Regions from separate parts of the Pantoea sp. X-Soil-YNGN-775 genome, predicted to be linked through region 1. Evidence: predicted binding sites of a transcription regulator. Region 1 holds the regulator's gene; the other holds the start of a gene.

Region 1 (5,118 bases):
GGCAGCCGAAAAAATTGCGGTCACACGGGAAACGTTCGATAACGTTATTTTGCCTGTTTATGCACCAGCGCAGTTCGTGCCGGTGAAAGGCAAGGGCAGCCGCGTCTGGGATCAGCAGGGCAAAGAGTATATCGACTTTTCGGGCGGCATCGCCGTGACCGCGCTCGGCCATTGCCATCCTGCGCTGGTGGAAACGCTGAAAAGCCAGGGCGAAACGCTGTGGCATACCAGTAACGTCTTCACCAACGAACCGGCGCTGCGTCTCGCCAGCAAGTTAATCAGCGCCACCTTTGCTGAGCGGGTGTTTTTCGCCAACTCCGGTGCAGAAGCGAATGAGGCGGCGTTTAAGCTGGCACGCTATTACGCCTGCAAACGTCACAGTCCGTTCAAAAGTAAGATTATCGCCTTCCACAACGCTTTCCACGGCCGGACGCTGTTTACCGTAACAGTTGGCGGACAGCCAAAATATTCTGATGGCTTTGGCCCCAAACCGGCCGATATCGTCCACGTGCCGTTCAATGATTTGGCTGCGGTTAAGGCGGTTATCGACGATCACACCTGCGCTATCGTGGTTGAGCCGATTCAGGGCGAGGGCGGCGTGGTGCCCGCAACCGAAGAATTTATGCATGGGCTGCGTGAACTGTGCGATCACTATCAGGCGCTGCTGGTGCTGGATGAAGTCCAGAGCGGTATGGGACGCAGCGGCAAGCTGTTTGCTTATGAGCACTATGGCGTGCAGCCCGATATTCTGACCTCGGCCAAAGCACTGGGCGGCGGTTTCCCGGTCAGCGCCATGCTGACCACCCATGAGATCGCCTCTACCATGGCGCCTGGCGTGCACGGCACCACCTACGGCGGCAATCCGCTGGCCTGCGCCATTGCCGAGACCGCGCTGGACATTATCAATACCCCGGCGGTGCTGGAAGGCGTTGGCGTCCGGCGTCAGCAATTTGTCAGCGCGCTGCAGGCGATTGATGCGAAGTACGATCTGTTCAGTGATATTCGCGGCAAAGGCCTGCTGATTGGCGCGGCGCTGAAGCCTCAGCATAGCGGCAAGGCGCGCGATATCCTCAATGCGGCAGCCGCAGAAGGGGTAATGGTGCTGGTGGCCGGCACCGACGTGATGCGTTTTGCACCTTCGCTGATCATCGAACCCGCCGACATCGAAGAGGGCATGCGCCGCTTCGCCGCCGCCGTCGGCAAGGTGATTAGCGGCTGATTTAGTTTTTGCGTAACCGTCTGATCAGCCAGCGGCCATGTTGCGGTCGCTGGCTCCACGCCAGAGAAGAAATGGTGTGCATCACGCTCAGATGATCCAGAATACGGCGCACATGCTGTTCGACGACTGTCACCGGCCCTTCATTAATATTTTCTACCTCATCCAGCAGGTTAACCTGCGAACTGGCACCGTCATATTCCAGCCGCTGCTGACAACGTTGCAGCGCAATTTCGCAGGACTGCAGATAGCGCTCAGCTAACGAGGCGGTCAGCATGGTGTGTTCGCGCGCCAGAATCGTCATTGCATTGATGTGCTCAACAATAAACTGGCTGTGGGTGACCCACAGACGCATATCTTTGAGGTACTGAGCGTTGAAAGCCGGTTCCTGCATCGCCTGGTTCAGGGAGTTAAACAGCGCATTGTGCGCCTGATTGACCCGTATCCGCTGGTACGCCAGTTTCTCCGGCGACTGTTCCGCCCCCAGCAGCAGCCGTAGCGCATCCTGATAGGTTTCCAGTGCGTCGTGGGCGTTCTGCCGCAGTAAGCCGCTCTGCCACTGCGGCCACAGCCACAGCATTCCGCCAAAGGCGATCAGGCAACCCATCAGCGTATCCATCAGGCGTGGCAGCAGGAACTGCGCCCCGTTCAGCGACAGCAGCTGCAGCGAGTAGACCGCCGTCACCGTAAAACCAATCATCGACCAGCCGTAAAACTGGCGGGTAAACCGGTAGCTGATAAAGGTGATCAGCAGCATGATCAGCAGCACCAGCGACTCCGGCACCGCCAGGCGTAAGGTGGCAGCCGCAATCACCAGACCGGCAAACGTGCCCAGCGCCCGGTGCTGGATGCGGACGCGGGTGGCACCGTAGCCGTTCTGGCTGACGAACATAATGGTCATCAGAATCCAGTACGGCTTAGGAATGTTGAAAAACAGCGCCAGCGCGCTGCCCAGCATCAGCATCACCGCAAAGCGACCGGCGGTGCGCAGCGCCGATGAACGCCACGACAGGTAGCTGCGCAGTGCCGGCAAAAGCGGCAGACGGCGCTGGCGATCGGCCATCAGGTCACGTTGATAGAGCGGCTTTTGGGTGCGAAGCACCCGCGCAATACGATTGAAGTGATAGAGGCAGAAATTCCCCACCGGATTATCAGGATGCTGACGGGCGATTTTTTCCAGCGCGCTGAGCTGCTTCTCCATGCCAAAACGATCCGGTAACTGGTGATAGAGAATGTTATCCGCCAGCACCCGTAAGCGGGCCGAAATAGTCTGGGCATTCCAGCGGATCACCGCTTCGGCATGGCTCTGCTCCACCAGTTTCTGCACCTCTTCCGGCTGATGCAGGCTGACCGAGATGTGTTCCTGCAGGTCCAGCGCCACCTGAAAGGCGCGGGTCAGCCGCTTATGGCTGTGATCCCGGCTGGCGGAAAGCATGTGCATCTGCTGGTAACAGGTGGTGATCATATCGACCACTTTCTGCTGGCGCGCCAGCAGCGGCGGCAGGGCCTTTTCCGGGTCGGTCAGCTGGGTCAGCAGGGTATATTTGGCATCGCAATAGTTGGCCAGTTCGCGGTAGATCAGGCTCAGGCTTTCACGCATCGGCTGCTCTTTCCACAGCCAGAACCAGAACCAGTTAAACAGCCCATACCATAGCGTGCCGCCGATATAGAGCAGCGGCGGCACATAGATCGGCATACGGCCAATCAGGCTCAGCGTGAAGATGGCGGCGATCAGGGTGCCGGGCAGCAGGCGGCCGTGCAGCGGACTGATTTCGCCGGTGACCCCCAGCAGCAACGGCAAGGCGAACAGAATCAGCGGCAGCGGAATGGCGTGCTGCGTCAGCCACTGAATCAGAAAGCTGCCGAGCGCAAACAGGCTGCCGCCGACAATCAGGCGTTTGAAGAAGCGTTTATGCGGGGTATCCAGACCGGCGATATTGCAACAGGCGGGAACTAACGAGAACAGCAGACCTTTTTGCAGGTCGCCAGCCAGCCAGCCCAGCGCCACGGGCAGACAGAGCACCAGGGTTTGCCGCAAGGCGTAGTTGACTTCAGGATGGTAAATAATTCGACGCCACATCGGCCCAACACAAACAATAACGGCGCGATGTTGCCATCACGCCGTGGGTGACAGGAATTAGCGGGTGCCGTAAACGACGATGGTTTTGCCGTGTGCAGAGATCAGATTCTGATCTTCCAGCATCTTCAAAATACGGCCCACGGTTTCACGTGAACAACCAACGATTTGGCCAATTTCCTGACGAGTAATTTTAATTTGCATGCCGTCGGGATGCGTCATGGCGTCTGGCTGCTTCGCCAGGTTAAGCAGAGTCTGAGCAATGCGTCCGGTCACGTCGAGGAAAGCGAGGTTACCCACTTTTTCAGACGTAACCTGCAGGCGACGCGCCATCTGCGACGACAGTCGCATCAGGATATCCGGGTTAACCTGGATCAGCTGACGGAATTTCTTGTAGGAAATCTCCGCCACTTCGCACGCGGTTTTCGCACGTACCCAGGCGCTGCGCTCCTGACCTTCTTCGAACAGGCCAAGCTCGCCAATGAAATCGCCCTGATTCAGGTAAGAAAGAATCATCTCTTTGCCTTCTTCATCTTTGATCAGAACCGCAACGGAACCTTTCACGATGTAGTAAAGCGTTTCAGCTTTTTCACCTTGATGAATCAGCGTACTTTTGGATGGATACTTGTGAATATGGCAATGGGACAGGAACCATTCGAGTGTAGGGTCTGTTTGCGGTTTGCCGAGAACCATTCGCTATTATCCTCTGTTGTAATCGTGCCCAAAATACAGGGGGCAGTTTTCCCTGTCAGGCGATGAAAGCTTCAAGCGTTTCCCTTACAGGAAATTATTCGGGCTGCATTCGGCGCAGTGCGCATCATTCTTCCCGGCTTCGCCATCAGGTGACGAAAAATATTTTCAGCACTGTTTGTAGCACAGCTTTTGCCGACTGTCTTCTGTTGTCTCGCTTCAGCTAACAGCGGATTTCTCTGGATTGCTGTTTACCAGGCGAAAGCGTACTCTGACGGCAAAACCGCATATTCTGGAGCGAAAATCATGCAGGCAAGAGTGAAATGGGTAGAAGGACTGACATTCCTCGGTGAGTCGTCATCCGGTCATCAGGTGTTAATGGATGGCAATTCGGGTGATAAAGCGCCCAGCCCAATGGAGATGGTGCTGATGGCGGCGGGCGGATGCAGCGCCATCGACGTGGTTTCAATTCTGCAAAAAGGTCGCAACGATGTGGCTGATTGTGAAGTGAAACTGACCTCAGAACGTCGTGAAGAAGCGCCGCGAATCTTTACGCACATCAACCTGCACTTTATCGTGAGCGGCAAAGCGCTACAGGATAAGGCGGTCTCACGCGCGGTGGATCTTTCTGCTGAAAAATATTGCTCGGTCGCTATCATGCTGGGTAAAGGCGTCACCATCACCCACAGCTATGAAGTGATCGAACTGTAATAGCCGCAAGGGTCATTGCAGACCTGCTAACTTCACTTCCAGTATCTGATGCAGGTTGATTTAAGACTGTGCCTGGGCAGGGAATCCGTTTTGATACTGTGCCTGGGCAGGGAACCGGGTCAGATCGGAAAGTCGCTTAAGCCAATCCCTGGCCGCTCGACCCGCGCCGTCCCTGGCGCGGGACGCTTTCCTCTTCTGACCCGGTTCCCTGCGTGTTGAACTTATCTATTGCTGCCAGATTCTTTCTGCCCAGGGTTTGTCTGTAGCGACCTTCCTGAAACCGGATGCGGTTGTCGGACGTGAAGCGAAGGGAGCATATGCCTGTAGCAAAGCATCGCGGGCCAGGGATGGCCCGCGCTGAGCCTGCCAGGGATAGCGGTTTTGCGTCTTTGCGAAAGGTGTATGCTCCCTGAAGCCTGCCCAG
Region 2 (5,118 bases), 1.0 Mb from region 1:
TTACGTCGATACCCTCTATCCGATTCTCGGCTGGCTGACCTGGCCGATGTCGATTGGTAAATGGACGCTGGAAGGCATTGAGACGCGGGCACAGCTGCTCGACTCGGATGCGATCCTCAAACAGCAGAGCGATCCGTACGCCTTTATCCGCAACGCCTACTTCCAGCGTCACGATTTTCTGGCGCGCGGTGGCAAGCTCAAGCCGGAAGAGAACCCGAACGCAGCCGCGATTCAGGACGATCTGCAGGATATTGACGCGCAGTAAGGTGCGATTTTTATCAGCAAAAAGGGCGACTCCGGAGAGTCGCCCTTTTTATTGGCGTTTGCGCATCAGAACTTATAGTTAAAGTTCGCGCCATACAGCCAGGCCTTACCTTCGGAATTAAAGGTATATGGGCCTTCTTTGACCGTCACGTTCTGGCCGTGCATATAAGAGATGCCGACATCGACCGAAGCATTGTCGTCGAACGCGTAGGAGGTCCCGGCGCTCAACCACAGGCGATCCTGATCCGGGATGGAGATCGAACGTTTATCGGCCGGAACCGGGCTGTCATCAAAGGCGATACCGGTGCGGAAGGTCCAGTTTTGGTCGTAGAAGTAGGTGGTTCCGAGCGCAATACGCCAGGCATCACGGTAACTTTCATCTTTATAGAACAGGGTCTGGCCGTTAGAACCGGTGGCTTTCAGCTCCTGGAACTGGCTCCAGCTGGTGTAGGCCATGCTGTAGTGAACCGCCCACTGCGGTGCCACTTTATGCCAGCCCGACACTTCCCACATTTCCGGCAGATTCAGGGTCAGCGCACCTGGAATGGTCGAGCCGTTGGTGCCGTAAGGGATGCCGGACTGCTGCGGATTATTGACTGCGTTCAGCGCAGAAGGGAGATTACTTTTGTAATCGCCATCAAAATCAACTTTGACTTCTGAGCGGTAGGTAAAGCCGAAACGGTTATTTTCATCGACTTCATACAGGATACCGGCGTTCCAGCCGTAGCCCCACTCATCGCCTTTCAGATGGGCGACCTGGGTATCCGCCGGGATGCGTAACGCTGCGCCTGATTCACCGGCATAACGTTCGATTTTCGCTTTAGCGTAGACCGCATCAAATCCCACCCCGACGCTGAAATGTTCATTTAATCGGTAAGCGGTGCTGAGATTAAAATTGCCGGTCATCAGGTCGGTTTTACCGCCGTAGCCGCCAGCGGTGTAACCATTATTAAACTCTGTTGCTAAGCCGTAATTGGAGGTAGCCGATGCGCCAATCCACCATTGATCATTAATGGGCTGAACGTAATGAATATTCGGCACCCACTGGTTTGGGGCAATATTATTGGCATCCAGACTGCGGCCACTCTGGCTGCGTCCGCTGATATTCACATCCGGGTCGATATACACCGCCCCGATGGAAAACGCCGGACGATCCATTAATGCCATGGTTGCCGGGTTACGGCTGGCGGAAGCGGCGGTATCGCCCATTGCGCCTTCGCCTGAATATGCGCGACCTAAACCAATCGAAGAAAACTCATTTAACTGAAACCCAGCTGCGTAAACATGTGAAGAGACAAGCGCCACTGCAGCCGCCACGGCTGACTTTGCAAACAGGTTTTTATGGTTCATGACCACAACCTCATGTGAATTATTATTTAACGTTATTACGTCGCGTAACAAGGGACGGCGGATTGTAGGGACTGATGTAAATCGCACATATCAGACCAGTGCGGAGAGTATAGGTCCGACCTGTGTGCATGTTGCAATATTGTTTTTAAAATATTTCAGGATTGATCGCTTAAAATTCGATCTGCGTAACAAAACTGACCCGACGCGCCACAGCATAACCAGTCCAGTTTGTTCTGGATCAAATTTTATTGTGATATTCGTCACTTAGCTACAGGTTAATGGCGCATCTTTAGCCGAAGAGGTAAAATCTGGTCCATAAAATTGTGTATCCCACCAGACTATCGTCAGGAGAAAATGATGACTGATGCCATTAAAAAATGCAGTGCGACCGAAACCGCAGCCTGCTGTTGCGTCGATGTCGGCACGGTAATGGATAATACCGATTGCACTGCCAGCTGGTCGGAGTGGTTTGCACAGCGCGCTGATGCTGAAGCAAAACTGGCCAGCCTCACCGAACGTGCGCGTGAGGTTGAGTCTGACCCTTGCCTGATTGAGGCCCGTTTCAGCGATGTGGACCAGGGGGTGCAGCTCGATATTGATTTCACCTTCTGCTGCCAGGCAGAAACCCTGATTTTCCAGCTCGGTTTACGCTAAGCCGCCAGACGCCGCTTTCAGAGCGGCGTTTTTCATTTTCGTGTTTCCCTTCGCAATTTTTCCCTTTCGATATTGGCGACTCACCCGCTTGTGGTTAACACTGGGATCAGGTCAGACCTCTTTGGGCAATGATGCCACAGTCCCGATTCACAGGTGAGAACAATGAGCAAAGCGCAGCCGCTGCTGACGCGCGATGGCGAACGCATCGCGATTACCCACGGGTTACGTACCCCTTTTTTGCGCCAGGCGACCGGCTTCCATGGCATTCCGGCGGTGGAACTGGGACGGATGGTGGTCAGCGAATTAATGGCGCGCAGCGAACTGCCGGTCGACGTGATTGAACAGTTGGTGTTTGGTCAGGTAGTTCAGATGCCCGAAGCGCCGAACATCGCGCGTGAAATCGTACTCAGCAGCGGACTCAGCGTCCATACCGACGCCTACAGCGTCAGCCGCGCCTGTGCCACCAGTTTTCAGGCGGTGGCTAACGTCTGTGAAAGTTTACTGGCCGGGACCATCTCTGCCGGCATCGCCGGGGGTGCTGATTCGTCATCGGTGCTACCGATTGGCGTCAGCAAAAGCCTGGCGCGGGCGCTGGTTGATCTCAATAAAGCGCGCAGCCTGTCGCAAAAATGGCAGATTCTGCGCCGTCTGCGCCCGCGCGATCTGCTGCCGGTGCCGCCGGCGGTGGCCGAGTATTCAACCGGACTGCGCATGGGCGACACCGCCGAGCAGATGGCCAAAAGCCACGGAATCAGTCGTCAGGCACAGGATGCGCTGGCGCTGCGTTCTCACCAGCATGCCGCCAAAGCATGGCAATCGGGCGTGCTGCATCAGGAAGTGATGGCGGCGCTGGTGCCGCCGTGGAAAAAGCCCATCGATCAGGACAATAACGTGCGGATGGATGCCAAAGCTGAAGATTATGCCCGGCTGCGTCCGGCGTTTGACCGCCAGCACGGCAGCGTGACCGCCGCCAACAGTACCCCACTGACCGACGGTGCGGCAGCGGTTATCCTGATGCGCGAAGGGCGCGCCCGTGAGCTGGGACTGCAGCCGCTTGGCTATCTGCGCAGCTATGCCTTTACCGCGATTGGCGTACAGCAGGATATGTTGCTGGGCCCGGCCTACGCCTCGCCGGTGGCGCTGGACCGCGCCGGTATCACCCTGGCCGATCTGACACTGATTGATATGCATGAAGCCTTCGCCGCTCAGACCCTGAGCAACCTGCAACTGTTCCGGGATGAGCGCTTTGCCCGCGAGGTGCTGAATCGCCCCCATGCGCTGGGTGAGGTGAATGAAGAGCGCTTTAACGTGCTGGGGGGATCGATCGCCTATGGCCATCCTTTTGCCGCTACCGGTGCGCGAATGATCACCCAGACGCTGAACGAACTTCGGCGGCGCGGGGGAGGATTAGGACTGGTTACCGCCTGTGCGGCCGGTGGTCTGGGCGCGGCAATGGTTCTGGAGGCCGAATAATGGAGCAGAACGCATTTCATTTACAGCTGCGGCTGGATCACGTTGGCGTCATCACCATCGACGTGCCGGGCGAGAAGATGAACACCCTTAAAGCGGAATTTGCTGGCCAGATCGCTGCCATTATTGCCGAGGCGCGGCGCGATCCTCAGCTGGCCGGGCTGGTGCTGATTTCGGGCAAAGCTGACAACTTTATCGCTGGCGCCGACATCAGCATGATCGATCGCTGCCAGAGTGCCGCAGACGCGGAAGCGCTGGCGAAACAGGGGCAGGAGGTGATGGCGATGCTTGCCGCCTTGCCGTTCCCGGTGGTGGCCGCGATTCACGGTGCCTGCCTCGGCGGCGGGCTTGAGCTGGCGCTGGCCTGCGATGCGCGCATCTGCTCGCTGGATGATAAAACCCGCCTCGGCTTGCCGGAAGTCCAGCTCGGCTTATTGCCCGGTTCAGGCGGCACGCAGCGGTTACCCCGTTTGATCGGCGTGCAGCAGGCGCTGCCGCTGATCCTGACCGGCAAAAGCCTGCGGGCGAAACAGGCCCGTAAACTCGGCATGGTTGATGATGCGGTGCCGCAGGCGATTTTGCTGGAGACCGCTATCGCACGGGTGAAAAAAGGCAAGGCCAGCGTCCGTACGCTGCCGCTGCGCGATCGCCTGCTGCAGGGCCCGGTTGCGCGTCAGGCGCTGTTTGCGCTGGCCAGCCGCCAGACCGCCGCCAAAACGCAGGGCAACTACCCGGCGGCGAAACGCATCATTGAGGTGGTGCGCATTGGGCTGGAGCAGGGCAGCCGTGCCGGACATGAGGCTGAAGCCCGCGCCTTTGGTGAACTGGCGATGACGCCAGAATCGGTGGCGTTACGCGGCCTGTTCTTCGCGACCACCGCGATGAAAAAAGAGCCGGGTGGCGACGCCACGCCGCGGCCGGTCCACAGCATCGGTATTCTGGGCGGTGGTCTGATGGGCGGTGGTATTGCCAGCGTCAGCGCCATCAACGCCGGATTGACGGTACGCATAAAGGATATCTCGCTGGAAGGGATAAACCATGCGCTGCAAACCAGCTGGGAGCTGCTGAGCAAAAAAGTTAAACGCCGTCAGATTACTCCGGCTCAGCGTCAGCAGCAGATGGCCCGCATCACCGGCGGCATCGATTATCAGGGCTTTGCCCGGCGTGATGTGGTGATTGAAGCGGTATTTGAAGATCTGGCGCTTAAGCAGCAGATGGTGCGTGAGATTGAATCACACTGTCAGCCGCAGACGATATTTGCCTCTAACACCTCTTCCTTGCCGATTGAGGATATCGCTGCCGGGGCGCAGCGGCCAGAAAACGTCATCGGACTGCACTATTTCAGCCCGGTAGAGAAAATGCCACTGGTGGAGGTCATTC

The links. Region 1 encodes CRP, which controls carbon source genes, mostly activating them, when cyclic AMP is high. Its sites were predicted from a motif close to ATGTGANNNNNNTCACAT; they were not measured.
Region 2: AC6I8I_RS13330 (YfcZ/YiiS family protein) is a predicted target of CRP. The motif match lies at 1,863-1,880, and genes of this name have one in related genera.

What each region holds. Positions count from the first base shown of each region.
Region 1 covers NZ_AP035945.1:3,855,901-3,861,018, reverse strand. The annotation lists gene argD (bifunctional acetylornithine/succinyldiaminopimelate transaminase) at 1-1,219, shown strand, start outside; gene AC6I8I_RS18185 (YccS/YhfK family putative transporter) at 1,221-3,296, opposite strand; gene crp (cAMP-activated global transcriptional regulator CRP) at 3,354-3,986, opposite strand; gene AC6I8I_RS18175 (OsmC family protein) at 4,290-4,694, shown strand.
Region 2 covers NZ_AP035945.1:2,855,715-2,860,832, reverse strand. The annotation lists gene mlaA (phospholipid-binding lipoprotein MlaA) at 1-265, shown strand, start outside; gene fadL (long-chain fatty acid transporter FadL) at 331-1,614, opposite strand; gene AC6I8I_RS13330 (YfcZ/YiiS family protein) at 1,972-2,268, shown strand; gene fadI (acetyl-CoA C-acyltransferase FadI) at 2,431-3,741, shown strand; gene fadJ (fatty acid oxidation complex subunit alpha FadJ) at 3,741-5,118, shown strand, end outside.